Regions from separate parts of the Ruegeria sp. AH3 genome, predicted to be linked through region 3. Evidence: riboswitches for the same ligand, from Rfam matches in the RefSeq annotation. Region 3 holds a riboswitch; each other region holds the start of a gene.
What was found. A riboswitch is a leader RNA that binds a small molecule or an ion and turns the genes downstream of it on or off. The one in region 3 is predicted to bind cobalamin.
Positions count from the first base shown of each region.

Region 1: it holds a riboswitch for cobalamin, as region 3 does, so the genes downstream of both, ACR3EM_RS16775 (hypothetical protein) here and ACR3EM_RS03040 (DUF1636 family protein) in region 3, are expected to answer to the same signal.
Region 2: it holds a riboswitch for cobalamin, as region 3 does, so the genes downstream of both, ACR3EM_RS13490 (energy-coupling factor ABC transporter permease) here and ACR3EM_RS03040 (DUF1636 family protein) in region 3, are expected to answer to the same signal.

Region 1 covers NZ_JBQFJL010000001.1:3,328,848-3,339,222, forward strand. The annotation lists gene ACR3EM_RS16760 (YbaB/EbfC family nucleoid-associated protein) at 1-267, opposite strand, end outside; gene ACR3EM_RS16765 (DNA polymerase III subunit gamma/tau) at 409-2,166, opposite strand; gene ACR3EM_RS16770 (protein-tyrosine phosphatase family protein) at 2,336-2,839, shown strand; gene ACR3EM_RS16775 (hypothetical protein) at 2,843-3,250, opposite strand; cobalamin riboswitch at 3,340-3,563, opposite strand; gene ACR3EM_RS16780 (alpha/beta hydrolase family protein) at 3,686-4,543, shown strand; gene rsgA (ribosome small subunit-dependent GTPase A) at 4,561-5,589, opposite strand; RNA gene ffs (signal recognition particle sRNA small type) at 5,750-5,848, opposite strand; gene ACR3EM_RS16795 (bifunctional 2',3'-cyclic-nucleotide 2'-phosphodiesterase/3'-nucleotidase) at 5,888-7,741, opposite strand; gene nudC (NAD(+) diphosphatase) at 7,949-8,932, shown strand; gene ACR3EM_RS16805 (SRPBCC family protein) at 8,972-9,439, shown strand; gene ACR3EM_RS16810 (chloramphenicol phosphotransferase CPT family protein) at 9,488-10,042, shown strand; gene ACR3EM_RS16815 (prephenate dehydratase) at 10,050-10,375, opposite strand, start outside.
Region 2 covers NZ_JBQFJL010000001.1:2,668,612-2,678,986, reverse strand. The annotation lists gene ACR3EM_RS13525 (saccharopine dehydrogenase family protein) at 1-1,061, shown strand, start outside; gene amaB (L-piperidine-6-carboxylate dehydrogenase) at 1,065-2,576, shown strand; gene ACR3EM_RS13515 (DUF5928 domain-containing protein) at 2,613-4,190, opposite strand; gene ACR3EM_RS13510 (sulfotransferase family protein) at 4,331-5,149, shown strand; gene ilvD (dihydroxy-acid dehydratase) at 5,317-7,149, opposite strand; gene ACR3EM_RS13500 (helix-turn-helix domain-containing protein) at 7,257-7,820, shown strand; gene ACR3EM_RS13495 (CBU_0592 family membrane protein) at 7,817-8,086, shown strand; gene ACR3EM_RS13490 (energy-coupling factor ABC transporter permease) at 8,104-8,781, opposite strand; cobalamin riboswitch at 8,837-9,048, opposite strand; gene sseA (3-mercaptopyruvate sulfurtransferase) at 9,190-10,044, shown strand; gene ACR3EM_RS13480 (amino acid aminotransferase) at 10,044-10,375, shown strand, end outside.
Region 3 covers NZ_JBQFJL010000001.1:624,034-634,408, forward strand. The annotation lists gene cobG (precorrin-3B synthase) at 1-182, opposite strand, end outside; gene cobN (cobaltochelatase subunit CobN) at 182-3,472, opposite strand; gene cobW (cobalamin biosynthesis protein CobW) at 3,477-4,532, opposite strand; gene ACR3EM_RS03040 (DUF1636 family protein) at 4,529-4,909, opposite strand; cobalamin riboswitch at 4,995-5,200, opposite strand; gene ACR3EM_RS03045 (NAD(P)-dependent oxidoreductase) at 5,232-6,302, shown strand; gene ACR3EM_RS03050 (DeoR/GlpR family DNA-binding transcription regulator) at 6,426-7,223, shown strand; tRNA gene ACR3EM_RS03055 (tRNA-Glu) at 7,287-7,361, opposite strand; tRNA gene ACR3EM_RS03060 (tRNA-Glu) at 7,383-7,457, opposite strand; gene recJ (single-stranded-DNA-specific exonuclease RecJ) at 7,567-9,309, opposite strand; gene glpX (class II fructose-bisphosphatase) at 9,400-10,375, opposite strand, start outside.

The sequences.
Region 1 (10,375 bases), 2.7 Mb from region 3:
GGCTTTGGTTTGCGCATCCTTGATCGCAGCCAGGATCAGATCCTCGACCACTTCCTTGTCGTCGCCGTTGAAGATCGATGGGTCAATATCGAGCCCTTTGAGCTCACCCTTGGCCGTGGCTGTGGCTTTGACAAGACCGGCACCGGATTCGCCAACAACCATCAGATTGTTCAGCTCTTCCTGCATCTCGGTCATCTTGGTCTGCAGGTCCTGTGCGGATTTCATCATCTTGGCCATGTCGCCCAGACCGCCGAGTCCTTTGAGCATCGATATTCTCCTGTAAATCGCGTTGCCGTCTAAATACGGGTGGCGCGGACCCGGCACAAGGGGCGAGGCGTGTCCCGTCCGTCGCCAAAGTCTTTGGGAAGGCCTTTCCGCCGGTTGAGCCTCACAGGTTTCGCCTCGACCTCAATCCTCCTCGAACGGGTCCCATTCGTCTTCGACCTCAGGCAGGGCTTCGGTTTCGACCTGCGCCGCGCGTTGCTCAGGGGTTTCGATCTTGGTGATTTTGGCCTTAGGGAATTGCGCCAGCACCGCCTGAACCAAGGGGTGTTCGGTGGCCACCTGCTTCAGCGCCAATTCTGCCTCATCGCGAATTTCAGCAATCGTTGCTGCATCGCCATCGGATACAATCGTCACGGCCCATCGATTACCAGTCCAGCGCTGCAAAGCTGATCCGAGCCGAGGGGCAAGGTCCGCGGGCGCATGGGGGGCGGGAGTAAACTCGATCCGACCCGGCTGATAGGAGACCAGACGTACACCGTTTTCAACTTCGACCAGAAGCTTGACGTCCCGATTGATCCGGATCAGTTCGGCCACATGGTCGAAAGTAGGGTAGCGGGCCAGAGCGTTCGCCACGTCCTGGGCCAACGCTGCCGAGGGCGCGCCAGCTGGGTTGCGCGTTGCCGCATAGGTCGTTTGCGTCGCAACGGGGGTTGAGACGTTGCTCTGCGTGGCTGCCGGCAAGCCGCCTCCCGGCCCTCCGTTTGGAGGAGGCATGGGCGCATCCTGAAGGCGTTTTATCAACTCCTCAGGGCTGGGCAGGTCGGCCACATGAGTGAGGCGGATCACGGCCATTTCGGCGGCCATCATCGCGTTGGGCGCGGCGGCAACCTCTTCGAGTGCCTTCAGCAGCATCTGCCACATGCGGGTCAACACGCGCATCGGCAGGGCATCTGCCATCTGCTGGCCCCGGGCGCGCTCATCGGGCGAGACGGTAGGGTCTTCGGCGGCGTCTGGCGTGATCTTCACCACCGAGACCCAATGGGTAATCTCGGCAAGATCACGCAGAACGGCCAGCGGGTCTGCCCCTTCGGCATATTGGGCGCTGAGCTCGGTCAGGGCACCGGCAGCGTCGCCGCGCAGGATCATATCTATCAGGTCGAGCACCCTGCCACGATCCGCCAGGCCCAGCATCGCGCGCACCTGATCGGCGCTGGTTTCGCCCGCGCCATGGCTGATCGCCTGATCCAGCAACGAGGTCGCGTCGCGGGCAGAGCCCTCGGCGGCGCGTGTGATCAGCGCCAGCGCATCCTCGGCAATCTGCGCGCTTTCGGCATCTGCGATCTTGCGCAGCAGGCCGATCATGTCTTCGGGCTCGATCCGGCGCAGATCGAAGCGCTGACAGCGAGAAAGCACCGTGACCGGAACCTTGCGGATCTCGGTGGTGGCAAAGATGAACTTTACATGTTCGGGCGGTTCCTCAAGCGTCTTGAGCAGCGCGTTGAAGGCGCTGGTCGATAGCATGTGGACCTCGTCGATGATGTAGATCTTGTAGCGGGCCGAGGCGGCGCGGTAGCGGACGCTGTCGATGATCTCGCGAATATCATTCACGCCGGTGCGGCTGGCGGCATCCATCTCCATCACGTCGACATGGCGGCCTTCCATGATGGCGACGCAATGTTCACACTGACCACAAGGTTCGGTGGTGGGTTTGCCTTCGCCATCTGGGCCGATGCAATTCATGCCCTTGGCGATAATCCGGGCGGTGGTGGTTTTACCGGTGCCGCGGATGCCGGTCATGATGAAGGCCTGCGCGATGCGGTCGGCCTCGAACGCGTTTTTCAGCGTGCGGACCATGGAGTCCTGGCCAACCAGATCGGCAAAGGTTTCCGGGCGATATTTGCGGGCAAGCACCTGATAGGCGGGGCTGGGCGTGTCGGTCATGTCTGCTTTCGCGGATTCGAGTTCTGCCGCAGCGTAGAGGCCGCCGCCGTCCGCGTCCACCGCCCGACCGGATGATTTTCGTTTTGGAATGCGGGACGGGGCGGTTAAGATCAGACACTTGAAGACCAGTAGAAAGATCTTCTGATTAACGTTTCGGGGGGAACGTAGAATGTCTCAGATGGTTATCCATGCACTTCAGGTTGGCGGAGGAACGCTCGCGCTGACATCGATGCCGGGTCGGGGTGGCGATTATCAAGACGATCTGGATGCCGTCGCCGATTGGAAGCCCGGCCTGATCCTTTCAATGGCGACCGAGGTCGAGATGATACTCGATGGCGCCAGAGATTTCGGTATCGACGTTCGGACCCGCGCCTGCCGATGGGTTCATCTGCCGGTCGAGGACTATGGCACGCCATCACCCGAGGTGGACGAGCGTTGGGTAGAAGCCAGTGCCGCAGTGCGTCATGCGCTGTCCGGTGGCGGGCGCATTTTGGTTCACTGCAAGGGCGGATGTGGTCGATCTGGCATGGCTGTACTGCGTTTGATGATAGAATGCGGCGAGCATCCGGATGCAGCGTTGCAAAGGCTGCGCGCGTTGCGCCCCTGCGCTGTTGAAACCGACGAGCAGATGGAATGGGCGATCGCGCCCGCCGGTATTCTGGCCGCGGGCTGACTGTTAGGCAGACGGTCGGTATTCGGGTTGCACCGACTTAGTCTGGGCAAGCGTCAACACTTCGAGCATCGCGCATGGCGGGTTCGACAATATATTTGTCGACAGTGCGGCGGTCTCGGTGCCGAACAAAAGGTCTGCGTAGCTGTCCAGATGCTCAATCGCTTCGTCTGATCCAGCACCGCAGAACACTCTGATTTCGTCGGCGCGCGCGCGAAAACGGGCGGTGCAACCATCCGTACAATGCGCCAGTTCGCTACTGCCCTGAATCTCGAATTCTGTAGTCGCCGCAGGGGCTGATTCCGCCATCGAGGTGGCCAGCGCCCGTGCGATTCGCGCCAAAGCCGGACAGGTTTTCCCCGTCCTTTGGCAAATTGTTGCCGAGAACTGGTGGGTTCCGGTTTTCCATATCATGATGCGCCCTCCGCGCGTGGGGCTGAGGGTGTGAAACAGGTGGGACAGCACAGTGCAGTCTGGACCTGCCCGGACACCCCGCCCGAGTTTCAGTTTCGGTTCCGATGGCAGGTCTCCTGACTTGCGGGTCATCGCTTTGCCGACCTTCCCAGCCTTCAAGGCCAGTGGCGCTACGGCATTGCTCTCCGCTTACAGTTGCGGGGGCAGTCGCGGATTTGGTCCGTTCCGGATATTACCGGGCAGGTCCGCACCGTGTTCCCTTTTCATCCCGGCCTCGAACGAGGGCGCGGGAACCATCACCTCATCGCTAGCGGTTGCGCACTTCCCGAGTCAAGCGGATTGAATGCCACAAGCTTACCTTTGGTCCAGCCACGTCAACCTTGACTCGAACGCGATCGAGTGAACTGATCGGTTCAGATAACGCATGAGGATCAGATGTTGGACGCGCGGCAAACCGTGATGACCGAGGAGTTCCGGTTTCCCGCCGGGTCCGCGATGCTGTCCGCCCGCTTGTATCTGCCTGCGACCGATCCGGAAACGGTTGTGGTCATTAACAGTGCCACAGGCGTGCCACGAGACTATTATCAGCATTTTGCGCGTTGGCTGGCAGCTGAGCGCGGGATGGCCTGCCTGACCTACGATTATCGGGATTTTGGTCACTCGCTGACCGGGCCGCAGAAGGCCTCGACCGTGACAATGGCAGACTGGGCGCTGGTCGATATCCCTGCTGCACGGGCCGAGATGCGGCGGCGGTTTCCGGGTGCCAAGCTATGGAGTATTGGCCACTCGCTTGGTGCGATGCTTGGGCCGGTGCAATCGGATATCGAACAGATAGATCGGATGATCTGCGTCTGTTCAGGTCTAGTGACGCTCAAAGATCACCCGTGGCCTTACCGCGCGCTGGCTGCGTTGTTCTGGTATGGCCATGTGCCGTTGTTGGTCCGTGCTCTGGGATATTTGCCGGGCAAGGCGGTCGGTTTTGGTGAAGATCTGCCCGCGCCGGTCTATTGGCAGTGGCGCAAGTGGTGCACGGCTCCCGACAGCTATCTGCCCGAGATCGGAGAGACGCTGCCTCAGGCTCGCTGGTCCACTGCAGGCGGGCGTGTTGATCTGTTCGCCTTTGAAGATGATGAGATGGTACCACCCGCCGCCGTGTGGCGGCTGGCTGATCTTTACGGCTCAAATGCCCGTCGTCACCTGTTGTCGCCGCAGGAATTTGGTTTGCCAAAAGTTGGACATATCGGAGCGTTCGCCCGACGCAACGCAGCGGTCTGGCCCCGCCTGATCGACTGACCAGACGGGGCGTTGCCTCACAGCTTCTTGCGTGACTTTTTCTGCTGCGTGACGCTGCGCACCATCTTGCCGAACGCTTTGTCCCGCGCCCGGGATTGAGCGATGGTTTCCGAGTTGCGCTGATCCTCGCGCCGCAACTTACGCCAACGCTCCAGCCGGGACGGGTCAAGCGCGCCGCTTTGGACCGCGGCCTGAACCGCACAGCCGGGCTCGGTTTCGTGCTGGCAATCCGAGAAACGGCAATTCAGGCTTAGCTCCGTGAGGTCCGAGAAGACCTCATCGACTCCGTCCTGTGCATCCAGCAAACGCAGCGCGCGCATGCCGGGGGTGTCGATCAGCCAGCCGCCATTGCGCATCTGATGCAACGCGCGCGCGGTCGTGGTGTGCCGGCCCCGTGCGTCATCCTCGCGAATGCCCGCCGTGGCTTTTTCCTGCCCGGTCATGCCATTGGCCAGCGTGGTTTTACCCACTCCGGATGAGCCCAGCAGCGCACCGGTCTGACCCTTTGGGCACCACGAAAGAACCTGTTCGATCGCAGCCGGGTCCAGTGCATTGATCGCCAACACAGTCAGAAACGGATCGATGGCTTGCGCCTTTTTCACAAAGGTCTCGGGTGCATCGGAATTGTCGGCCTTGGTCAGCACGATCACCGGATAACACCCGGCCTGATGCGCAAGCGCCAGATAGCGTTCCAGCCGGGGCAGACTGAAATCGGCATTGCATGAGCTGACGATGAACAACACATCGACATTCGCGGCGATTAATTGTGCCGAAGCACCTGTGCCCGCAGCGCGACGCTGCAGCAGGCTGCGCCGGTCCAGCAGGTGGTGCACGCGTCTATCATTGTCTGCCAACACCCAGTCCCCAACCGCATAGTCGCCGGTGGGGTGGTTGGGGGTCAGCAACGGGATCTCGCCGTTGGGGCCAAGCCCGATCAACCGATCCCGATGAACGGCTGTGATGCGAAATGGATTGCAGGTTGGGTCAGCCACGTGTTGCGCGGCAAAATGTGAGGACCATCCGAGGTCCGATAAAGAAAGAGACATTGGTCTGCCTGTTGTCAGAAACAGCGTGTCCGACGGATGGCGATCGCGCATCCGCTGGTCATGTGTTCAGGCAGTCAGAAGATCGTGTCGGATCAGAACCCGGCTGCCCGAAGGGTCATTGCTACAATCATAAAGCCCTCCTGTGGCTCAGGGGTTGATAAAGTGAGAGGCTGGACATCGACCCAAGCGGGACTCGTTGTGGCTGCTTCCTTCCGGACCTGACCAGGTTGGCGAGGCGCTCGCCCGCGCCAACCTCTCGACCCCTCATATAGGCCCGCTGCGCCACATTGGCAACCCGTCAGAGGGTCAGTTGGATAGGCAGGAACCCGTCTTCGTCCAAAGGCAGAACGCAGGGGTCATACTCGGCCAATTCATGCAGATAGGCCTGGGCGGACGGGCCGGTGGTCAGAATAGCTCTGGCTCCGTTTGTCGGCCTCAGAATGAACGGGCGCGGCGCTTGCTCCAGCGGGTCATATGACAGTTTGCCCGCCAGATAATCACGCAGCACATCATGAATGAGCCGCGCAGGCAGCGTGATCGGATGGGCATGTGGAATCGAAGGGAAATGCCCGCCGCCATTGGCGCGGTAATTGTTCGTTGCGACAATGAACTTCTGATCTGGAGTGATCGGATTGCCGCCCACCTTCAGCGAACGGATTCGGGAATGGGCCGGATTCGTCAGACGGCCAGCAGCGTCGAATCGTGCCGGTTGCGATAGGTCGACCTCATAAGTTGCACCGTGCAGAACGTCGAAATTGAACCCTGCACGCTTCGGGTTGATCAGGTGCGAAGGCTGATCGGCCGAGAGCTGATTGAGCACTCCGGCAGACATCTCCAGCCAGTCGCGCAGTTGCTCTGCTGTCACCTGCACCGCACGCAGCTCATTGGGAAAGACATGCAGATCGGCCACATGGCGGACCGAGATCTCGCCTGCGGGAACGTCGGTAAAATACTCCGGGCCTCCACGGCCTCCGGATTTGGCGGGTGCCGCGGCCGAGAGAATCGGAAGGCTCTCCCACTCGGTACTAGCCAGATGGAACCGTACGGCAGCAGCCTGAGCTGCCGCCAGCAACGCAAGCCCCCGGTCTAAGGCGCAATAGGTGAAATAGCTGTGCAACGCCTTAGGCACCGACCCCACGGGTTCAGAGACGCGTTTGCGCGTTTCCGCATGACCTATGGCAAAAAGTTGTTTCAATTCGGTGTCTTCCGGGATCGGGCCGGTTGCCGTTTTGATCGGTGTTGCACAGACCCGGCTTTCAACAATGCGCCAGCGGTGCTCAGCATTCTGTTTCAGCACAAGATCAATCACACCCAGATGCGAGCCCCCCCATCCCGGCATCACAACCGGTTTTCCATGTACCAGCCCTTGTTCGTGATCCACATGAGGCAAACCTTCATGCGCCTTGCCGGGCAGCGTCAGATGAGTGTGCCCGGCAATGATCGCATCAATCCCCTCTATTGCGGCCAGCGGGATTACTGCGTTCTCCATTCCGGCTTCAGCTTCAGCCTGATCCAACCCCGAATGGGCCAACGCCAGTACAAGATCACAGCCCTGACCGCGGAGGTAAGATGCCGTCTGCGCCGCTGCAGTCAGAATGTCGGTGACCTCTGCCTGCTCCTGCAACACATGCGCCTCCCACCGAATGGTCTGCGGCGGCAGAACGGACAAAACACCAATACGGAGCGGAACGTCTTCGTCATTTACGGAAACCATCCGCTGCAGGATCGCGTGAGGGACCCAGCCCTGAGGCGTGTGTGTTGTGCGCATATTGCTGCAAATCATCGGACAGGTGATCTGAGCAGCAATACGATTTACCAGATCCAGCCCGATTCCGAAATCGTGATTGCCCAACCCGATCGCGTCATATCCCAGAGCGTCGAATGCCTGTGAGAGCGGATGTATCTGGGTTGCGACGTCCGAGGCCCATTCTCCAAGCGGAGTGCCCTGCAGCGAGTCACCATTGTCGAACAGTAATACCAGCGCGCCGTCGCACCGGGCCTGATCTCGGGCCGTTCGGATCAGGCTGGCGGTGCGGGTCAGACCCCGGCTCGTCTCGGGAATGTCGGAATAATAGTCAAATGACGTCAAATGCATATGCAGGTCGGACGTGGCCAATATCCGAACCTTTGCGCAGGAATTACGCGTCTGCATTTGACGCGCCGAATTATCGTGTTTCAAAATTTCAACTTCTGACTGTCATCGTAACAGATTTTTCACCATGAGGTGGACTTAGTGCAAATTCCGGGGCAATGCTGCGGTCTTTCGGCGGCAGATCAAAAATATTTTGTTTGCTCAAATTCCGTTGCACCGACAGCACAGACATGGCAGCCCTTGGCGCGGCAGGCGAGGACAATAGGCATGAAACGCGCAGAACAGGTTACTTTTGGCGGCTCGGGCTTGAACCGGGCGGGATTGTTGCGGAGCGACCCAGAGAAGCTGGCGCAGGCCTATGATGATCCCAAGGCGTGTTGTTTGCTGCTGTGGCGTGGCAAGGTGCTGGTGCAGGGTGAAGCCCTGGACAAGCTGGCGCTGATCGCGATGGACCACGAGATTTTGCAAAATGGTCCGGATGGAGTGATCGAAAAGCCTATTCTGTTGGGCCTTTCAGACGATGCCATACCTTTGTTCGCTATGGATATTTCCGGCTGGACGGCCAAAGGATTGGATTTGGCCGGTGTCGGAGAATTCGTGGATCGCAGTGAACAGCAGCACCCCGATCTGCCTGAGGGTCATGTCTTTGCCGAACTGCGTCGCATCATGACGCGCCTCAGCCCACGCGATGCAGAGCTGGCGGCGACGGCCAAGGCGGTGATCGGATGGCATGAGACGCATCGGTTCTGCGCTCGATGCGGTGCCGCCAGCGAGATCTCTCAGGGCGGATGGCAACGCAGTTGCCCTGCTTGCGGTAGCCAGCATTTCCCGCGCACCGACCCCGTGGTGATCATGCTGATTACGCATGGCAATTCGGTTCTGATGGGGCGTTCTCCGGGTTGGCCGGAAGGGATGTATTCTCTGCTGGCCGGATTTGTTGAGCCCGGTGAAACGCTTGAGGCGGCAGTGCGGCGCGAGGTGATGGAAGAGGCCGGAGTTCCCGTCGGTGCAGTGCGTTATCTGGCCAGTCAACCCTGGCCGTTTCCCGCGTCCCTGATGTTTGGCTGCGCGGGTGAAGCTTTGTCGCCAGATATCCAGATTGACCCGGTTGAGATCGAAGACGCGATCTGGGTCAGCCGGACTGAAATGATGCAGGCTTTCGCGGGGGATCACCCGACCCTGTTACCGGCCCGCAAGGGCGCGATTGCGCATTTTTTGCTGCAACACTGGCTTGCAGACACGCTGGACTAACGAGAGACTGGCGGCGACGCGAGACAGAGAAGAACCGAGATGCAGTTTTCAGCACAGGAAGATATCGAAGTCCCGATCGACACGGTGTTTGCCATGGTGGCGGATTTTGAGCGTTTTGAGCGCATGGCCATACGCCGCGGGATCGACGTTCGGCGTACTTCCGGGTTTGCATCGCCGCATGCAGGTACGTCATGGGAGACGGTGCTGAATATCCGCGGTAAGCCACGCCAGATTTCAATCGTGCTGAGCGAATGTGAAACGCCGTCGTTGATGCGATTTCAGGCCAGTAGCAAGGGTATGAACGGAGATACTCTTATTGAACTGCTGGCTCTGTCGCAGCGCCGGACACGGCTGAGCGTGATGACGTCGCTGAAAGCAAAGACACTGCCTTCCCGGCTACTGCTGCAATCCCTGAAACTGGGCCAGTCCCGGTTTCGCCGCCAGTTCCAGACACGTCTCAGCGACTTCGCGCGCGAGATGGAAGAACGTCACCTGCACGGGGTTTGATTGAGCAAGAACCTGACCGGTCAACTACCAATGAACAGGTGCTAGCGAATGCGGATAGCCCAAAGATCACAGATCATTCTCCTGCATGGCGCGTCAAGCAGTGGCAAAACGACGATCGCACAGGCGCTACAGAACAGAGCCGATGTGCCATTCTGGCATATCTCTATCGACCATCTGAGAGACGCAGGCATTTTGCCCATGCATCGATTTCGAACCGGTGAATTTGACTGGGCAGACAGCAGGCGAGAGATATTCGACGGCTTCCACTGGTCGCTGGTGGCTTATGCGGATGCGGGCAACAATCTGATTGTCGAGCATATTTTTGACAGTCCGGGCTGGATCGAAACACTCAAACCCGATTTTGGTCGTCATGACGTCTTGTTCGTGGCGGTACACTGTCCGGTCGATGTTTTGGAACAACGAGAGAGGGCTCGTGGCGACCGTAGGATAGGCAGCGCAGTTCAGGATCAGCAAACCATACATCTCGGGCGCGTGTATGACCTTGAAATCGACTCAACGGATGATACCGGTGCGAACGCCGTTAGAATTCTGAACGCTTTGAAGTCAGGGGTGCGCCGGTCCGAGTTCCGAGCGTCGACCTAATCTCGAGTTACCCACGCGGTTGCGCCGCCGGGTATACGCCCAGCAGTTCGACATTGGTCGTGAAATGTTCCAATTCGTCCATCGCGAGTTTGACGTTATGGTCATCCGGATGACCTACGATATCGGCATAAAACTGCGTTGCTGTGAAAGAACCATCGACCATGTAGCTTTCGAGCTTGGTCATGTTGACGCCATTCGTCGCGAACCCACCCATCGCTTTGTAGAGTGCTGCCGGGATGTTGCGGACTTGGAACACAAAGCTCGTGATCATCCCGTGATCACCCCGGCGCGCAAGATCGACCTCGCGTGACATCACCAGGAACCGGGTTGTGT
Region 2 (10,375 bases), 2.0 Mb from region 3:
TGATCGCCACCCTGCTGAAATCGTCGGCGCATTATTCGGTAACGGTCGCAGATCATGATCTGTCCGCTTTGTCCGCATTCAAGAAGCGCGGCATTCCCACCCGACAGATCGATGCAACGGATAGCGTGGCGCTCGAACGGGCACTTGCAGGGTTTGATGCCGTTATTTCAGCGGCTCCGTTTTTCCTGACCCCCGCGATTGCAGGTGCGGCCAAGGCAGTTGGTGCGCATTACTTCGACCTGACCGAGGACGTGGCCGCCACAAATGCGGTGCGTGATCTGGCGCGTAACAGCGAAACTGCATTCATGCCGCAATGTGGTTTGGCCCCCGGATTTGTCGGAATTGCGGGCGCGGCCCTGGCATCTGAGTTTGATGAGATCGACAGCCTGCACATGCGGGTCGGTGCATTGCCGCTCTATCCGACGAATGCTCTTAAATACAATCTCACCTGGTCAACGGACGGGTTGATCAACGAATACTGCAACCCCTGCGATGCTATCGTGAATGGAGAGCGGACGAAAACTGCGCCGCTCGAAGATTATGAACTGATTGGCCATGACGGTGTGGAGTATGAATGTTTCAACACCTCGGGTGGCCTGGGCACATTACCGGAGACGTTAGAAGGTAAGGCGCGCGCAGTGTCTTATCGCTCGATCCGGTATCCGGGGCATCGCGATATTCTGCGTCTCTTGCTGAACGATCTGGGGCTTGGGCGTCGTCGCGATCTGCTGAAAGAGATTTTCGAAACGGCCCTACCGCGTACCGATCAGGATGTCGTACTGGTCTATTGCACCGCCAAAGGGATGGTTGATGGTACGCTGCGCGAGAAATCCCTGATCAACAAATCCTTCGCCCGCACAATCGATGGGCAGGTCTGGAGCGCGATCCAGATCACTACAGCGGCGGGTGTGCTGGGTGTCGTCGATCTGATGCGGGTGGGTGTGCTGCCCTCGAAAGGCTTTGTCCGGCAAGAGCAGGTGAAGCTTGCCGATTTCCTAAGCACCGAATTTGGCCGGCTCTATCGCGCCGGTGACGTCACCGAACAGAACAAGGCGGCCTGAGATATGAAAGATGTTGTGATGAATGCTGAAGCTACTCTTGCGAAACTGGACTTGACCGCGGCAGAGCTGACAGGGGGCGCATTGCGCGTAACCTCTCCGATCGACGGCAGCCTGCTGGCTGAAGTGCATGAAACACCGGTGTCCGAGATGGGGGCCATCTTTGATCGTTCGAAAGCAGCGTTCAAGGCATGGCGCGTGGTACCTGCACCGCGCCGGGGCGAGCTGATCCGCTTGCTTGGGGAAGAGCTGCGCGCCGCCAAAGACGACCTCGGCGCGCTTGTCAGTTGGGAGGCGGGCAAGATCACTTCGGAAGGTCTGGGCGAAGTGCAGGAGATGATTGACATCTGCGACTTCGCAGTTGGTCTGTCACGGCAGCTTTACGGTTTGACGATTGCATCTGAGCGCCCGGGCCACCGGATGATGGAAACATGGCATCCGGCGGGACCGGTAGGTGTGATTTCTGCCTTCAACTTCCCGGTTGCCGTATGGTCGTGGAACGCCGCGTTGGCTCTGGTCTGTGGTGACCCAGTGATCTGGAAGCCGTCCGAGAAAACGCCATTGACCGCTATGGCCTGCCAGAAGATCTTTGAGCGCGCTTTGGCTCGCTTTGGCGATGCACCCGAGGGTCTGCTGCAGACCCTGATCGGCGGCGCTGATTTGGGTGAGGCACTGGTTGCCAGCGAGGACGTTCCGGTCATCTCAGCCACCGGTTCGACCCGTATGGGTCGCGCGGTTGCGCCGATTGTGGCGCAGCGCTTTGGTAAATGCATCCTTGAGCTGGGCGGTAACAATGCGATGATCGTGGGCCCCTCGGCCGATCTGGAAATGGCTGTGCGTGCGATTGTATTCTCGGCCGTTGGGACAGCAGGTCAACGCTGCACTACATTGCGTCGCCTTATCGTGCACAACTCAATCCGCGAGGAACTGGTTGCGCGTCTGAAGAATGCCTATGCCGATCTGCCGATTGGCAACCCGTTGACCGAGGGCACGTTGATTGGCCCGCTGGTGGACGAAGCCTCGGGCAATGCCATGAGTGCCGCCCTTGAGGCTGCCAGGGCTGAAGGCGGAAGCGTGTTCGGCGGCAATCGCGTGACCGAAGGCGTGCCGGGTGGCGTCTATATGCAACCGGCCATCGTGGAGATGCCGGGCCAGACCGCAACAGTGAAGACCGAAACCTTTGCACCGATCCTCTATGTCATGGGCTATGACGACTTTGCCGAGGCGATCGATCTCCAGAACGACGTGCCGCAGGGCCTGTCCTCCTGCGTGTTCACGCTGAATATGCGCGAGGCGGAACAATTCCTGACGGCTGCTGGTTCGGATTGCGGCATTGCCAACGTCAATATCGGCCCGTCGGGGGCCGAGATCGGTGGGGCGTTTGGCGGTGAAAAGCAAACTGGCGGCGGGCGCGAGAGCGGCTCGGACGCGTGGAAGTCCTATATGCGGCGTCAGACCAACACGGTGAACTACTCGGCTGAACTGCCGCTGGCGCAAGGAGTCAAGTTCGATATCTGAGCCAGGTCTCCGGCGGTGTTTGGTGCGCCGCCGGACCTAATCTGCAAACAGATAATCCAACTGCATCACCGCATGTGCCTGACCCGGTTCAAGGTCAAGAAACTTGGCAATGACCGCCTCGTTTTCGGCGCGATTTGCAGACTCTCGCAGATAAAACAGCCCGTCATTTTGCGTGCCCCGGATCTGTTCGGATTCGAAGGCCAGAGCATTGCGCAGCGTTGGTAGCAATCGCCCCAAAGTGTCGTCCGAGCTATTCTGCCCGGCCAGCCCGACACGATGGGCGTGACCCTTCAGATATGCGTCGGAATAGTTGCAGTCGATTTCCAGTATGCGCGTTTCCGCCTGATCAGAGCAGAAATCCTGAATTGCATCCAGATTGGCCGGATCGAGGCAGAGCACCAGCCTGTTGTCTCCAAAATGATCGAACAACATCCGCATCACCGCACGCCGATGACGCGCGCGTTTCTTCAAAGTAGTTTCGATACCCCCAAGGTCGGGCAGTGCTGTCTCTTGCTCATCAAAGATGTATTCAATACAGGGCGTGTTGGTCTCAGACGCGATCTGATCAACCAGGCGCTTGGCTACGTGCCATTTCTTACAAACGATCAGAAGCACCTGACGGTTTGGACCTAGCGTATTTCCCGCTTCCCAGAAGCGTTGGCCAAAACGCCGCCCAACCCGCCCACGCCCCGTGAGGAAATGATAGAGGTTGCGCCCTTCATCCGAGATATCGAATGCGACCCCTTCACTGGCATAGAGCTGACCCAGCCGCTGTTTCAACTCATGCGCTTCAGCGCTGATCTTGCGCGCGAACAGATAATCCTGGCCCAGCAGCATGTCATAGTGATCGTTATAGAAAGTCACGGGCATCCCGTAGTCCGAAAACATCAGGAACGTCAGCGTCCGATTGTCGATCTCTTGCCTTGGGATCAGGTGGCGGACAAGGGTTTGAAAAAAGGTTTCGTCCGGGATCCAGGTGGTCGAGAAGAACCGGATCACATCGCGGCGCTGGCGCAGGAAATCAAGGATCATCTCAACCGTGCGGCGGCGCAGACACCACCATTGGCTGCCGATCATGATCTGCAGGTCAGCGGGGATTTCGCGCGTCAGGCCAAACCGCTTTTGGGTTTCATATGACGCGTAGAACAGGCGCGATTGCGTGCGTTCGTTGAAATAATGACGATAGATCAGCCGGTCCTCTTTCATGCCGGTCTTGATCCAGTTGCTTTCAAAGAAGTCATGGCTTTCGATGAAATCCATATCACACTCGTCGAGAAAGCGATGCGCGTACTCCGCTGTCTTGATCGCCATGCAATCGCCCGAAAGCATGTAGAAATGGGTGGCACGTGGGAAGGCCTCCACTGCGGCTTGCAGCGCATTCAGCGTGGCCTGGACAAGCGACCACTCCCCCCAGCCGCACTTTATCCGTTTGCGGGCGAAGGTAACGTTCGGGTTGTCCCTCAATGCGTCGCGGATGCGCGTATAGGCTGCCTCACTGGCGCGGGCGTCGAAATGGATCGCCATGCAATCCCCCGCCGCCGTCAGCTGCCCGGCCTGATCAATGATCGCGTCAGGGTCTTTGTGACATAGCAAGATATAGGCAATCTTTGCCATTTGCGTTTCGCTATTCCCCGTTTCTACCGTTCGCGACCGTGATACTGAGGATGAGCGATTGAATAAACAGAATATTTTTGGTTCTTTGGGCCAATACCGCCGAAGTATCACTCCGATATCCGGCCAAGGAGGCGCAGCAGATGGGTTTTCCCGGAACATGGATGACCGAAAGCCAGAGCATGGTGTACCGCGTGGTGCCGAAATGCGCCTGCTCGACCATTGGCCAGATCATGTATTATTCGGATCACGGTCGGTTTTTTGGTGGTGATATCCATGACGCCAAGGACGGGATGCACAAATGGGCTTTTGGGGCCAGCCAGGACCCGATCTCGCGCAACGTGCGATCACATGAATCCTATACGTTTACCTGTGTGCGAAACCCATATACCCGCATCCTGAGCTCGTTCTTCGACAAGATCTGCGGCATTCAGCGCAACGGTAAACGCTATCGCGGTAATCTGGTGCCAACGCTGATTTACAATTACGGGATCGAAGTGGGCGGCGAAGACGGTAAGGGTGAGTTCGATCAGATCGCCAGTTTCCGTCGATTTCTTCTTTTCGCGCGGGATACCATCCGTTGGCGTCGCCCGATGGACCCGGATATTCACTGGTCCGCCATGTCTGGCCATGTCTCGACCCTGATTGCAAATGGCGGGCGCTATGACCGGATTTTCTGGACCGAGAAGTTCAACGATGGGATGCAGGGTGTTCTGGACAACCTCAAGACCGCACACCCGGTGACCCTGTCCGAAATTCCGCGCTTTAATGAATCCGAAGGTCACGGACCCAAACGCGCGCATCCGGTCGAGGATTATTTTGACGATCTGTCCATGCACCTGGTCTATGAAATCTACAAACAAGATTTCGAACTGTTTAAATACGATTTCGAAAACCCGGCCAATAAGATGCCGGTAGGTGAGATCGATCTGGACGAGATTCACGCCAAGCTGGGTGACTGAGTCACTTAGACTAAAGAGCAAGACCACCCGCCCATCGTTAATGTCTCTGATGAGACATCTCCTCTGGTTGGGCCCGGCGCCGCGCGGCGCGGGCCCAAGTCCGCAAGGGGTATCGGCTTTGCCGATAGCACGTAGCGGGCGCGGGAGCGCGCCCATCTTCGTAGACCCTAGACCTGGCGAACAGCACCTTTCGCCGCGCTGGTGGTTAGCTTGGCATAGGCCTTCAGCGCCGTAGACACCTTGCGTTTGCGCGGTGCTGCGGGATGCCAGCCTTTTTCATCCTGTTCTTCGCGCCGGGCGGCCAGATCTTCATCGGACACCGCAAGATGGATGCTGCGGTTCGGGATGTCGATTTCGATGGTGTCGCCGGTTTGCACCAGCCCGATTTCACCACCCTCTGCCGCCTCGGGCGAGACATGGCCGATTGATAGACCCGAGGTGCCGCCCGAGAAGCGGCCATCGGTCAGCAAAGCGCAGGCTTTGCCCAGACCTTTGGATTTCAGGTATGAGGTCGGGTAGAGCATCTCTTGCATGCCCGGCCCGCCGCGCGGGCCTTCGTAGCGGATCACGACCACGTCGCCTTCTTTGACCTTTCCGGTCAGGATGTCGTTCACCGCCTGGTCCTGGCTTTCGCAGACATAGGCTGAGCCGGTGAATTTCAGGATGTTCTCGTCAACACCTGCAGTTTTCACAATGCAGCCGTCGCGGGCAATGTTTCCGAACAGTACCGCAAGACCGCCATCCTGGCTAAAGGCATATTCTTTCGAGCGGATCACGCCGCCTTGGCGGTCGGTATCCAGCTCCTTGTACCGGTTCGACTGGCTGAAGGCCTGAGTGGTGCGCACTCCGCCTGGTGCAGCCTTGAACAGTTCCTGCGCTTTGGGATTGTTGGCGATCTTGATGTCCCAATTGGCAATCGCTTCGCCCATCGTAGCCGAATGAACGGTTGCGCAATCTTCGTGCAGCAATCCCGCACGGCTCAGTTCGCCAAGGATTGAGAAGATGCCACCGGCGCGGTGCACGTCTTCCATATGCACATTCTCGGTATTGGGTGCGACCTTACACAAACAAGGCACTTCGCGGCTGAGGTGGTCCATATCGGACATGGTGAAATGCACCTCGCCCTCATGCGCAATGGCCAGCAAGTGCAGTACCGTGTTGGTCGAACCGCCCATAGCGATGTCGAGGCTCATGGCGTTCTCAAAGGCCTCGAACGTAGCGATCTCGCGTGGCAGGAAGCCTTTTTCGTCCAGATCATAGTGCCGCTTGGTGATCTCGACGATCCGGCGACCGGCCTCAAGGAACAGCTCTTTGCGGTCCGCGTGTGTGGCAAGGGTCGAGCCGTTGCCCGGCAGTGCCAGACCCAGCGCCTCGGCCAGACAGTTCATCGAGTTGGCAGTGAACATGCCCGAACACGAGCCGCAGGTGGGGCAGGCGTTTTCCTCGATATGCTGAACCTGTTCGTCGGTGAAGCGGTCGTCAGCAGCGGCTACCATCGCATCCACAAGGTCGATTTTCTTGGCGTCCAGATCGGCGATATCGATCTTGCCCGCTTCCATCGGACCACCCGAGACGAAGATGGCCGGGATGTTCAGGCGCATGGCCGCCATCAACATGCCGGGGGTGATCTTGTCGCAGTTCGAGATACAGACCATCGCGTCGGCGCAATGCGCGTTGACCATGTATTCCACCGAATCCGCGATCACCTCACGCGAGGGCAGCGAATACAGCATCCCGTCATGGCCCATGGCGATGCCATCATCGACCGCGATGGTGTTGAACTCTTTCGCGACACCGCCGGCTGCCTCGACCTCGCGCGCGACCATCTGGCCGAGGTCCTTCAAGTGGACGTGACCGGGCACAAACTGGGTGAACGAGTTTACGATAGCGATGATCGGTTTGCCGAAATCATCGTCGCCCATACCGGTGGCGCGCCACAAACCGCGGGCACCGGCCATGTTGCGGCCATGGGTAGAGGTTCTGGATCGGTACAATGGCATGATGCTGTTTCCCTTTTGCCTCGGGTTGCATGTCTTGGGGTTCGTACGTTATAGCGCACGTATCACATGTGCGCTATAACGTACAAGAGGATTCGGAAGTTGATGATATGGCACCGGACGACATAACGCTGAAATTACGGGACGTGCGGACGGCGTCCGGGCTGAGCCTGTCGAAGGTGGCTGAAATGACCGGGGTCAGCAAAGCCATGCTGGGCCAGATAGAGCGCGGCGAATCCAGCCCCACCATCGCGACCTTGTGGAAAATCGCCAAAGGCTTCCAGCTACCACTCAGCGCGCTGATCGATACGGCGCTGGGCGACCCGTCTGTTTTCCAGACCGTGACCTTCCCCGGGACCATAGAGGTCAAGATCGTCTTTCCCTTCGACCCCGCCCTAGGGGCCGAGACATTTCACGTCAGCTTGCATCCGAACCAAAGCCACGAATCCCCCGCCCATGCCGCTGGTGTGACCGAGGAGGTGTTTGTTCTTTCAGGTACGCTCGAGATTCTACGCGATCGGGAATGGGTATCTTTGCAGGCCGGACAGGGCTTGCGCTTTGCCGCTGATATCCCCCATGGATACCGCGCGGGTGCAGAGGGTGCCGCATTCCTGAACATGCACCACTACGCCCAGCACAACGAGTATTCTGAAAACGGCAAGGCCCATTCATGACTGCAGTTCTCGACAGCCTCACCATCGTCGACGCTATTGGCTCGTTTGGGGCTTTGATCGTGGTCGCGGCCTATTTTGCGACACAGATGCGGATGATGAACTCTGACGATCTCGCGTTTCCGGTGGTGAACCTCTTGGGGTCGGTTCTGATCGTCTATTCGCTGCTCGAGAATTTCAATCTGGCGTCGATGCTGATCGAGGGGTTCTGGATTCTGATCAGCATGATCGGGATCATTCAGCATTTCAGGTTGCGCCGCGCAAAGTAGTGCGCGGCGCGGGATGTTTAGGCTGCGCTGAGAAGACGTGGCGTGAACAGGCCGAGCTTGTTCAGACCCTTCATGGATTTCGCAGCCGCAAGAACGGCAAGATCGGCCAGGGGCTCAATCAGGATAACCATCATGTAAGCTCCGCCAAAGCTGGCCACGGCGGCGATGTTTTCGGCACCGAAACCCTGACCGTAGAACGCCCAGAAGGCCACCCATAGTACGACACCACCCTGATAGGCGGTCGACAGCGCAAGTGCCTGAGAATACTTGAGGTCAACATAGGCCGTATTCGGCGCAATGACGCGGTTTGCCAACGCCTGCAGGGCAAACAGAGGCACCAGCAACGTCGTCATGTTCATTCCGAACTGGGGCAGATCGAAGGGTGCCAAGAAAAACCCTTGAACAAAGAGGCCCAGGATCAGACCAATCGCAGCCGGGGCGGCACCGAACAAAAGAAACAGTGTCGAGCCCAGAATAAAGTGCACCTCTGACACTCCCACCGGGAAATGAGGCAGAACTTCAAAGAATGTGAAAACAAGGCCGGTTGTCAGGGCAGACCGCACTGCAAGGCTTGCAACACCACTGTTTTTGACGCTCTCCCACGCCAGCTTCAGACTATAAAGCCCTGCCCCGGCCGCGGTGGCATAGCTCAGGACAAGTTTGGCGCCGTTAACGACGCCCGGTTCGATATGCATAGTTTGTTCTCCTTACCGTCACACCCGACGGTAGAAACGTGTTGAAATTGGGCGGATGCCCGGTTTGTGCATGGCAGGTCTCCTGACTCGCGGATTGGGATCGATCCCGGCCTTCCCAACCGATCATTTCGGTCAGTGGCCCTGATGGGGCGATACTCCGCTTACAGTTGCGGGGGCAGTTCCGGAATTGACAGGATTTGTCGCACCGGATTCCCTTTTCATCCCTCTGGGGAAACCCCTTTGGGAACCATGTCGCACAGATTTCTGCCACAGAATGCTGTCTGTCAAGCACGCCAAGCATGTGGTTGGAAAAAAACGTTCCCCGCGCGGGTTCTGAACTGCGGCGTGACTTGAACGTTTGGCCGTGCCCATATAGGGAAAATCCAAGCTCGCTCAGGGGAGGCTTTGATGCAGGACGATCCGAAAACTCTCGTATCCACAGACTGGCTGGCCGCGCATCTCAAGGACCCGGATCTGCGGATTTTGGACGGGTCCTGGTATCTGCCCGCGCAGAACCGCGATGCGAAGGCCGAGTATGATGTAGGCCATATCCCCGGTGCACGGTTCTTTGACATTGATGACATTGCTGATCACCGTTCGGACCTGCCGCATATGGCACCCCCGGTTGAGAAATTCATGTCCCGCCTGCGGGCGATGGGGGTGGGCGACGGCCATCAGGTCGTTGTCTATGACGGGGCCGGGCTGATGTCTGCCGCACGCGTCTGGTGGCTGTTCCGTTTGATGGGTCAGGACAATATTGCCGTTCTGGATGGGGGGCTGCCGAAATGGCAGGCCGAAGGTCGCGAGATTGAGGACCTGCCGCCCGTCGTTCGCGATCGCCATATGACCGTTCGCGTACAAAACCATCTGGTGCGTGACGTGACGCAGGTTTCAGCTGCGGCCAAGCTGAACGATCATGAGATCATCGATGCGCGCTCGACCGACCGCTTTGCCGGAACAGCGCCAGAACCACGCGAAGGTTTACGCTCGGGTCATATTCCGGGCTCTCGCAATGTGCCCTTTGGCACGCTGTTGAAAGCAAATGGCACCATGAAGTCGCCGGAAGAGTGCCACGCCATATTTGAGGCCGCAGGCGTAGATCTGTCGAAACCCGCAATCACATCCTGCGGCTCGGGCGTCACGGCTGCGATCCTCAGCCTTGCGCTTGAGCGCATGGGTAAAAAAGATCATTCGCTTTATGACGGCTCCTGGGCTGAATGGGGTGCCTTCCCAACCCTGCCCGTCGCAACCGGAGAGAACTGATGTTCGAGAACCTCAAGCCACAGCCAGCCGACAAGATTCTGGCGCTGATGCAGATGTATCGCGATGACCCGCGCGATCAGAAAATTGACCTGGGGGTTGGCGTTTATAAAAACGCTGAGGGCATCACCCCGGTCATGCGCGCCGTGAAAGCGGCTGAAAAACGCATTCTGGAAGAGCAGGAGACTAAGGCCTATACCGGTTTGGCCGGTGATCCAGCCTATGCCGATGCCATGATCGGTCTGATTTTGGGTACATCGGTCCCGCGCGCCAACATCGCCGCCGTGGCGACGCCGGGCGGCACCGGTGCCTGCCGTCAGGCGTTTGAGATGAT
Region 3 (10,375 bases):
TTGGCTCGGTTGGTCAGGTCTATGGTGCCGTTGCCGAACCGCTCGGCCAGAGTGCACAGACCCATCGCTTGTTGGGCGTCCAGACGTGCCAGTCGGGGGCGGACCCGGACCACCAAGCCATCACCCGACATCATCGGTCGATGGGCGCCCGGGCACCAGCCCTGTACGATTGGGGCGCTCATCATAACCCCTCCAAATCGGCCCGGATCGAGTTCCGGCGCGTATTCCAAAGACCAGCCTCCAGCAGAGCGCGGAAACGGTCCTGCATGGCCTGATGCGCCTGAGGGTTGGCCTCTTGCAGGAAGGCATCTACGTCGGAGTCCCCCAGCGTCGCATCATGATAAAGATCGAACAGATGAGGTGCGACCGTGCCGGACAGATGGGCAAAGGAGGCCATATGGTCCAGAGTTGCCGCAATTTCGGCTGCACCCCGGAACCCATGCCGTTGCATTCCGGCGATCCAGCCCGGATTTGCCGCGCGGGCATGCACGACACGGCTGATTTCCTCGGGCAAGGTGCGGGCGCGTGGGTTGTCCGGGTTAGTATTGTCCAGATGATAAAGCTGCGCGCTTCCGCCGGAGATCTTCTTGGCGGCGGCAAACCCTGCCTCATGCGTGGCATAGTCGCTGGCCAGCAGCAGATCGGTTTCAGTCAGGTCCTGAAGATGGACGAAGCTGTCGGCATTGGCGACGCGCTGCGAGATGCCGTCCTTATCTTGGGCGATATGTTCCCCCTCCAGCGCGAAAGAACTGGCCTCGAGCCACGCCTCGCCGGCCTGAACGCGAGCTTCGTCCGTATAGGTCTCGGAAAGATGGGTCATGTTCAACCCATAGCTGCCCGGGGCAGGGCCAAAGACGCGCGCCGCCAGTTCCTGACCGGCATAGGGGTTCCAGTCAGACGCCTCATCGCGCGTCGAAAGGGCTCGTACCGCCTGACCATAGAGCGCTGACAGGGTCGGGAATACATCGCGGAACAAGCCGGAGACCCGTAGCGTGACATCCAGACGTGGACGACTGAGATCGGTGATCGGCAAGACCTCGATTCCCGATACCCGTTCTGAGCCCTTATCCCAGACAGGTTTGACGCCCAGCAGGTGCAACGCCATGGCGAATTCCTCGCCCGCTGTGCGCATGGTGGCCGAGCCCCACAGATCGACGATTAGGCCCTTGGGATAATCGCCTTCTTCTTGCAAATGCCGTCGCACCAGTTCTTCGGCCAGCTTGACGCCTTGGGTATAGGCCGCACGCGTCGGTACTGAACGCGGATCAGTGGTGTACAGGTTCCGTCCGGTTGGCAGCACGTCCGAGCGACCGCGATAGGGGGAACCAGACGGGCCAGCCTCAATCCGTTTACCCGCCAGTGCGTCGATCAGGGCACTGCGTTCGGCATGGGCCGAGGGCGCGGGGTCGAAATTGCCGGTCACCTCTGGCACGCGGCCAAAGATATGCAACCCGTCGCCGAACTGACTTTCCTTGATATCGCAGACAAACCGGTCGATGCGGGTGATCGCCTCGGCGGTGCAGGTGGCCTGATCAAGGCCAAGATCGCTTTCAAGCCCGATGGCTTGCGCCTCGTCCCGGATGTTTTCCTGCAGCCGGTCGCGGCGCTTGGGGTCCAATCCGTCGGCGTTCGAGAATTCGTCGAGCAGCGATTCCAGCCGCACCATCCGATCGGGCGTACCGCTTTCCTTCAAGGGTGGCGGTATGTGACCCAGCGTAACGGCCCCGATCCGGCGTTTTGCCTGTGCGGCCTCGCCGGGGTCGTTGACGATGAAGGGATAGATCACCGGCAGATCGCGGATCAGCGCTTCGGGCCAGCAATCGGCGGACAAGGCGACCGATTTGCCCGGCAGCCATTCCAGTGTGCCATGCGCACCGATATGGATCAGCGCATCCGCGCCCAATCCTTTACGGAGCCACAGGTAGAAGGCGACATAGCTGTGACGCGGGGTGCGCGACAGGTCGTGGTAGTCGTCATCCCGCAGTTCGGGCGTGCCGCGTTCCGGTTGCAACGCGATCAGAGCTTTGCCCCGTCGCAGGGCAGTGAAATGGAACGCGCCATCGGTGAAGGTTGGGTCGTCCTCGGGCTTGCCCCAGACGGTTTGCAGATCGGTGCGCAGTTGGTCGGGCAGGTCCGCCAGCGTGGTTTGATAGTCAGTCAGCGGCCACGAAATCCGAGCTTCCAACAGTGTTTCGCCAATCGGTTCGGCAGGCGCGGTATCATAACCCTCGGCCTGCAAGTCGGACAGCATCGCCTCGGCAGAGGCCAGCGCGTCCAACCCAACCGCATGGGCCATTTGCCAATCCTTGCCGGGATAAGTGGACAGCACCAGCGCGGGCACTTGATCCGCCTTGGGTTTATCGTCGAGGTTCAGCCAACCAATCACACGATCAATGATTGCTTCGATCCGTTCAGGTTCAGCCCGGTGGGCAAAACGGGAATACTCAAGGTGCGGGTCGCGCTTTCCCGGTTCTTTAAACGAGGCGATGCCTGCCGAGATACGCCCGTCTACCTCAGGCAGAACCACATGCATGGCGAGGTCGGCGGGCGAAAGCCCACGTTCGGCTTCGGCCCACGCCTTGCGGCGCGAGGTGGCCAGCGCGACCTGAAATACCGGCACACCCGCTGCATCGAGCGGAGAGGTGCCCGACGCGCCTTTGCCCGAGAACGAAGTGGCGTTGATGATCGCGGATGGGCTTAACGCAACGACCTGATCCCGCAGCCAGTCGGCGGCAGCGGGTGCTTTCAGAGATGGAGCGAACAGACCAACAGCGTCATATCCGCGGGCACGCAGGCTGCGGATCAAGGTTGCGACCGGGGCGGTATCCGCCGAGGTCAGGTAAGCGCGGTAAAAGGTGACGAGGATGCGTTTCGCGTCACCTGTGAACGCTTCTTCCGCCGGGAGCACACCGCGATCCGGGCACCATGCGCCACACTCGGGCAAGGTCTTGGCCCCCATCACCGGCCCAGCATAAAGACCTGCCGCCAGTGCCATTTGCGCCAAGGCCGCCTGTGCCGCGACCTCACCGCCGGTGTCGCACAGATGCGCCAGCCGCCGCAGGGTCGAGACGGGTAAGGTGGAGTAGTCGTCCAGCCGGGTATCTTCGCGCCCATCCGCAGGCAGGACGGCCAGTGCAATGCCCTTGGCCTGCGCCAGCGCCAGAACCTGCTGCAAGCCGTACGCCCAATAGGGCACTCCACCGATCAGACGGATCAGTATGCCCTTGGCCCCCTCCAACGTCTGTTCGACATAGGTGTCGACGGACAGAGGGTGTTTCAGCGCCGTCAGATTGGCCAGCCGCATCGTCGGCATCCGCCCGTCGGGTCCGCCTCCACGGTGCCATCCCGCCGCGAAAGCGCCGAGGTCGCTGTCGGAAAAGGACAGCACCACCAAATCCGCCGGGCTTTGGCCCAGATCGGTCGGGGTTTCCGTTTCCTCTAACCCGTGGCTTTCGCGGAAGACGACGTGCATGGCTTTACTCGGCTGCCTCGGTCACACCCACGAGGATATCGCGGATTTCGGCCTCTTTGATATCGTCATGCTCGGCAATGACGACTAGACGCGAGCGGCGCTCCTCGCCGGGTTCCCAAGGGCGGTCATACTGATGGCGCACGCGCGCACCGACGGCCTGAACCAGCAGGCGCATGGGCTTGCCTTGAACGGCGGCATAGCCTTTGACGCGCAGGATGTTCAGTTCTTTGGCCAGACGTTCGATTTTCGTCACCAGATCGAGCGGATCGCTCTGTTCGGGCAACTCGACGATGATGCTTTCGAAATCGTCATGTTCGTGATCGTGATGGCCGTCGTGATGCGATGGGCGTGCGTCCATGTCATCCTCGGCGGCGGCTTCCAGACCCAACACGACGCGGACGTCAACGACGCCCTCGGCCACTTCAACAACGGGCAGGGGGCGCGGGGCCTCTGCAGCGATGACCTCTTTGGCCTTGGCGACACCTTCGGGACCGGCCAGATCAGGCTTGGTCAGCAGGATGATATCGGCGCAGGAAATCTGATCTTCGAACACTTCGGACAGCGGCGTTTCATGATCAATCGAGTCATCGGCCATGCGCTGGGCATCCACCGCCTCGACATTCGGGGCAAAGCGACCGGCAGCGACCGCCTCGGCATCGGCCAGCGCGATGACACCATCGACGGTGATTTTCGAACGGATATCAGGCCAGTCGAAGGCCTTTAGCAGCGGTTTCGGCAGCGCCAGACCGCTGGTTTCGATCAGGATGTGATCAGGGCGCGGCTCCAGCGCCATCAGCACTTCGATGGTCGGGATGAAATCGTCCGCCACGGTGCAGCAGATGCAGCCATTGGCCAGTTCCATGATGTTTTCCGCCGGGCAATCGGGGATCGCGCAGGATTTCAGGATATCGCCATCAACGCCAACATCGCCGAATTCATTGACCACAACGGCCAGACGCTTGCCCTGCGGGTTCTGCATCAGGTGGCGCACCAGCGTTGTCTTGCCCGAGCCCAGAAAGCCGGTGATCACAGTGACGGGAAGTTTCTCAAGGTTGCTCATTTCAGGGCTCCAATCGGGGGAATGCGGGCTGCGCAGTTCTTGCGGAAATGTTCGGGGCGCTCGCGCCATTTGACCAGACCATCCTCGGTCGCGAGGTATTTGGTGGCACCCTCCACGATCATGTCGACGTGGTCGGTTTCGTTGAGGTGTTCATACACGAAGGTCCAGCGATCCGGCCCACCGCGCAAGACGATGGAACAGCCCTCATCGCAGTTCGACAAGCATTCCACGGCTTTCAAGGTGATCCCTTCGGGCAGATCGGCCTGCTCAAGCGCCTTGTGCAAAAGTGCACCGGGGCGCTGCGCATCATCTTCGACAGGCAGCCCGCGACGGCAGGTGGTGCAAACCAGCAGCTCGACCGGAGCGGTCTCGGTCATGTCTCTCATCCCCCCAAATCCTCTTCGTGGGGGACGGGGTTTCATGCGGGTCGCTTTTGACCCGACACCGGAACACCCCGTCCGGTTTAAATCTCGGGCGTTGGCAGGTCTCCCGGCTTGCGGATGTCAGAGGCGGGCCTCTGTCGGATGTCCCGCCTTCCCGGCCTTGCGGCCAGTGGCTTGGGCACCCTCTCCGTTCACGGTCGCGGGGGCGGCTGCGTTTGACGGAAAACCCGCTGACGCATTCCCTTTTCATCTGCGCACGCAGACACCAACGAAAGGGACATGCGGCACGCTTGGGCTGCTTGTCAAGCGAGTCGCGATGATCAGCGAAGAAGCAGGTAAAAAGCGACCTGTCGAGGTCGCTGGGCGGCATGATCCATCTGTGGTGACGTGTTGGCATGGATCACAAGACGCGAACAGGAGGATGCGGCGCATGAAAGTAGGGTTTATCGGGCTGGGAAATGTTGGGGGCAAGCTCTCGGGATCGCTGCTGCGTAACGGAATCGATTTGACGGTTCATGACCTGAACCCGGATCAGGTGACCCGATTTGTCACCGAGGGTGCCAAAGCCGCTGAAAGTCCGGCGCAGTTGATGCGTGATTGCGACGCGGTGATCACTTGCTTGCCTTCACCCGCCGCCTCGGACGCCGTGATGCAAGAGATGTTGCCCGAGGTCGGCCCCGGCAAAATCTGGATGGAGATGTCGACCACCGATGAGGCTGAGGTCAAACGCCTTGGTGCCATGGTCATCGAACAAGGCGGCGCAGCGGTGGATTGTCCGGTTTCAGGCGGATGTCACCGGGCTGCGACGGGCAATATCTCGATCTTCGCTGGCTGTGACCGCGAAACGTTCGAGCGTATTATGCCCTTCCTGACGACCATGGGGCGGCGCATTCTGCACACAGGTGAACTGGGGTCGGCCTCGGTGCTGAAAGTGCTGACCAACTATCTGGCCACCGCTAACCTGATCACCTGCGCCGAGGCTTTGGTGACCGCCAAAGCAGCTGGAATGGATCTTGGAACCACCTATGAGGCGATCAAGATTTCGTCGGGCACCTCGTTCGTGCACGAAACCGAAAGCCAGGTCATCTTGAACGGTTCACGCGATATCTCGTTCACCATGGACCTGGTGAAAAAGGATATCGGCCTGTTTCAGGAGGTTGCCGACCGCGCCGGTGTCCCCCTTGAGGTGAATCCGGTGATGATCAAGATATTCGAAGACGGCATCGCACGCTACGGCGAGCGCGAGTTGTCCCCGAACATAATCAAACGCCTCGAAGATGCGACCGGACTTGAGATTCAAGCACCGGGCTTTCCACCCGAAATGCTGGATGATGAACCCGAAGAGCCCGGCTATGAGGTCATTCCGCAAAACCGCGCTGCGCCGTAAGCCTGTCTGTTGTCATTGAGCCAAACCAAGTCGGCCGCTTGCAGCGGTCGGCCTGTTTCGGGTTGATCACTGACCGCATTCCGTGTCTTTGTTTGGGTAAATTTGGGAAATACGGAGCGTCCAGTGAAAACCCGCAGCCCGCACACCCATCGTGAGCTTGAACTTCTGGATGTTCTCCGTCGTCTGGGCGGGACAGCCCGAAACTCGGAACTGGCCAAAACACTAGGGGTCTCTGAGGAAACCGTGCGGCGCACGATCAAGTCGCTCTCAGCCTCGGGCGCGGTCGAACGTGTGCATGGCGGCGCTTATCTCGCCGGCACCCAAGGCGACCCCAGTTTTTTTCGCCGTATAGCGCAACACTCTGAAGAAAAGCGGTTGATCGCGGGGCATGTGGCGAGCCTGATACGGGACGGGATGACCGTCTTTCTGGATGTCGGCTCGACCACCGCTTATGTGGCCGAAGAGCTGCGGCAGTCGGGAAACCTGACCGTCGTGACCAACTCGATCGGGGTGGGGCAGACCCTGGCCGGAACCAATGGCAATCGTGTGCATTTGCTTGGGGGCGAACTGCAAAGCGATGAGCGCGGCGCATTCGGTCACGTCACGCATCGGCAGGTACAGCGTTATGCGTTTGACATCGCAGTGCTCAGCATCGATGCGATTTCGGCACGTCGAGGTTTCTTGTACCACAGTTCAGTTGAGGCAGACCTTGCGACTGTTGTCGCCAGCAACACCGACCGACTGTTTGTGGCTGCGGCGCATTTTAAATTTGGTGAAACCGCGCCTTATGTCGGACCCGAGCCGCGTATGATCGATCTACTGGTCACGGACCAAGCACCTACCGGGGATGTTGCCAAGGCATTGAAGCAATGGGGTATTCGGATCGAGATTGCAGAAACCAATCACCGGCAAGCTGGCTAGTCGTTGCGCTTAAGCGTAGCCACAATCATTCAATCAGAGATCACGATGAGTGGATTGGAAAAATGGCAGCCCGTAGGGGAATCGAACCCCTCTTTCCAGGTTGAAAACCTGGCGTCCTAACCGATAGACGAACGGGCCACTTGGTCCAGACAAGCAAAGTGGCAGCCCGTAGGGGAATCGAACCCCTCTTTCCAGGTTGAAAACCTGGCGTCCTAACCGATAGACGAACGGGCCACGCTGGCTTGTGGAGGGCCTTTTACGGTTTACCTTCCCCCCCCGCAAGACGAAAAACGCAAGCCTGCGAAACTTTTTTGACCGTTTTCGAGGTGCGTTGAAGCAGGTGTCAGACGGCCTCTGCAGCGTCTTCCAGCCGCAGCTGTACGCTCTGTCGGCCACCCCAGGTATTCACCTCAAGCCGACCCGCAAAATGGAACCGAGCGCCGCCGTGATTGGACAGGCGATCTCCCAACGGACCCTCGAATGCGCCAAAGGCGATAGCGTCCAGTCCACCGGACATGCCATCGGACAGGGACAGTTTCAGATGTGTCTCACCTACGCGCTTGGCAAAGCGCACTTGCAAGTCGGGCAGGGCATATCGAGGGGCAGGGGCCGCAGCCCCGAATGGTCCTGCTTTTTCAATCTGTTCGATCAGATCAACTGTCGCGGCCCCCGGCATCAGCGCCCCGTCCAGTTTCAAGTCGGCTGGGCCACCTTGGCCCGCGCCCTGCTTGGCGAGAAGTTCCGACAGCCGCTCCATGGCAGGCTCCAGCTGATCGCGCATCACTGTCAGACCCGCCGCCATCTTGTGGCCGCCGCCCTTGACCAGCAGTCCCTCAGACGCCAGACGCTGGATCGACACGCCGAGGTCGACGCCCGAGACCGACCGGCCAGAGCCCTTGCCCTCATCCCCGTCAAATCCGATGACGATGGCGGGGCGTTTTGCGGTCTCTTTCAGTCGCGATGCGACGATGCCAACGACGCCGGGATGCCAACCGTCGCCCGCAGCCCAAACCAACGGCGCATCCAGCCCGCGCTCTTCGGCCTGCGTCATGGCTGCCGCGCGCACCGCGTTCTCGATTTCGCGCCGTTCGGTGTTCAGAGCATCCAGCCGCTCGGACAGGGCTTCGGCCTCGGAAACCGAGTCGGTGCTTAGCAAACGTGCGCCCAGATCGGCCTGCCCAATGCGCCCACCCGCATTCACACGCGGCCCCAGCAGAAACCCCAGGTGATAGCTATTGGGCGCGGTATCCATGCGCGCCACGTCCGACAGCGCGACCAGCCCCGGTCTTTGCCTCTGGGCCATAACTTTCAATCCCTGCCGGACCAATGCTCTATTGGCCTCGATCAGCGGCGCAACATCCGCCACCGTGGCCAGCGCCACCAGATCCAGCATCGCCATCAGATCCGGCCCTTTAGCCCCCGCCTCGCGCAATTGGCGCCCTGCTTCGACCAGCATCAGGAACACCACGGCAGCGGCGCAGAAATACCCCAGATCACCGCTTTCATCCTGCCGGTTCGGGTTCACCACGGCCACGCAATCCGGCAGTGTTTCTCCACCCAAATGGTGGTCCAGAACGATCACATCCGCGCCCTTCGCTGCCGCGATAGGTTCGTGGCTAAGCGTTCCGCAATCCACGCAGATGATCAGATCATGGCTGGCCGCTAGTTCCTGCATGGCAGGCACGTTTGGGCCATAACCTTCGTCGATCCGGTCGGGCACATAGAGCGTTGCAGCAATCCCCATCTGACGCAACCAAACCAGCAACAGCGCCGCTGAGCTGCCCCCGTCCACATCATAATCTGCGAAGACCGCGATCTTCTGGCGCTTGCGCACGGCTTCCAGAAACCGGGTCGCGGCGCGCTCCATGTCTTTCATCGAACGCGGATCAGGCAGCAATTCCTTCAGCTTGGGCTCCAGAAATCCAGAGGCTTCCATGGCCGGCACTCCGCGGCGGGCCAGAACCTGACATAGGGCACGCGGCAGATCAGTCTGTTGCGCCATCATCTCAGCCGACCGCTCGACCTCGATCGCCGGTCCAACCCAACGCCGTCCTGTCAACGATTGCTCAACACCCAGAAACGCCACGTCTCACCTCATGCACCAAGGCCGGACCCTATCGGACCCGGCCTTTGATCTTTTTACCAATACGCTCGACGAAGGCAGCGGCGCAAGTCGCTAAGCGTCGTTATGCGACCACATCGGCGTGCGGTAGGACATACGGCGCACCGAGCCCGTCTTGGACCGCATCAGCAGTGTTGTTGTCTCAACCCAGCCCGGCTCGCGCTTGATGCGCGGCAGCAGCGAGCCGCCGGTTACGCCGGTGGCGGCAAAGATCACATCGGCTGTCACCATCTCGTCGCGCGCGTACACGCGGTCCAGATCGGTGATGCCTGCCTTGGCGGCGCGGCCTCGCTCGTCATCGTTACGGAACAACAGGCGACCAAAGATCTGACCGCCCATGCATTTCAGCGCTGCAGCGGCCAGCACACCCTCAGGCGCGCCGCCTTGACCCATATACATATCGATGCCGGTCGCTTCGCTCTCGGCACAATGCATGACACCGGCCACGTCACCATCAGTGATCAGACGGATCGAGGCCCCTGTCTCGCGCACTTCGGCGATCATCGCCTCATGGCGTGGACGTTCAAGAATGCAAACAGTGATATCGGCGGGTTCACACCCCTTGGCCTTGGCCAGAGCTTCGACCCGCTCCCGTGGGGTCATGTCTAGATTGACCACGTTCTCAGGATAGCCGGGGCCAACCGCCAGCTTGTCCATATACACATCCGGTGCGTGCAACATCGAGCCGCGCGGGCCCATGGCGATGACGGTCAGCGCGTTGGGCATATCCTTGGCGGTCAGGGTGGTGCCTTCCAGCGGGTCCAGCGCGATATCCACGCCCGGGCCGTTGCCCGTGCCGACCTCTTCGCCGATATAGAGCATCGGCGCTTCGTCGCGTTCACCTTCGCCGATGACGACAACGCCCGCGATATCCAGCAGGTTCAACTGCTCGCGCATGGCGTTCACCGCAGCCTGATCGGCGGCTTTTTCATCACCCCGTCCAACCAGCGAGGCCGAGGCCAGCGCGGCCTGTTCCGCGACCCTTGCCAGCCCCAAAGACAGCAGGCGGTCGTTAAAATCGATCTTGGCA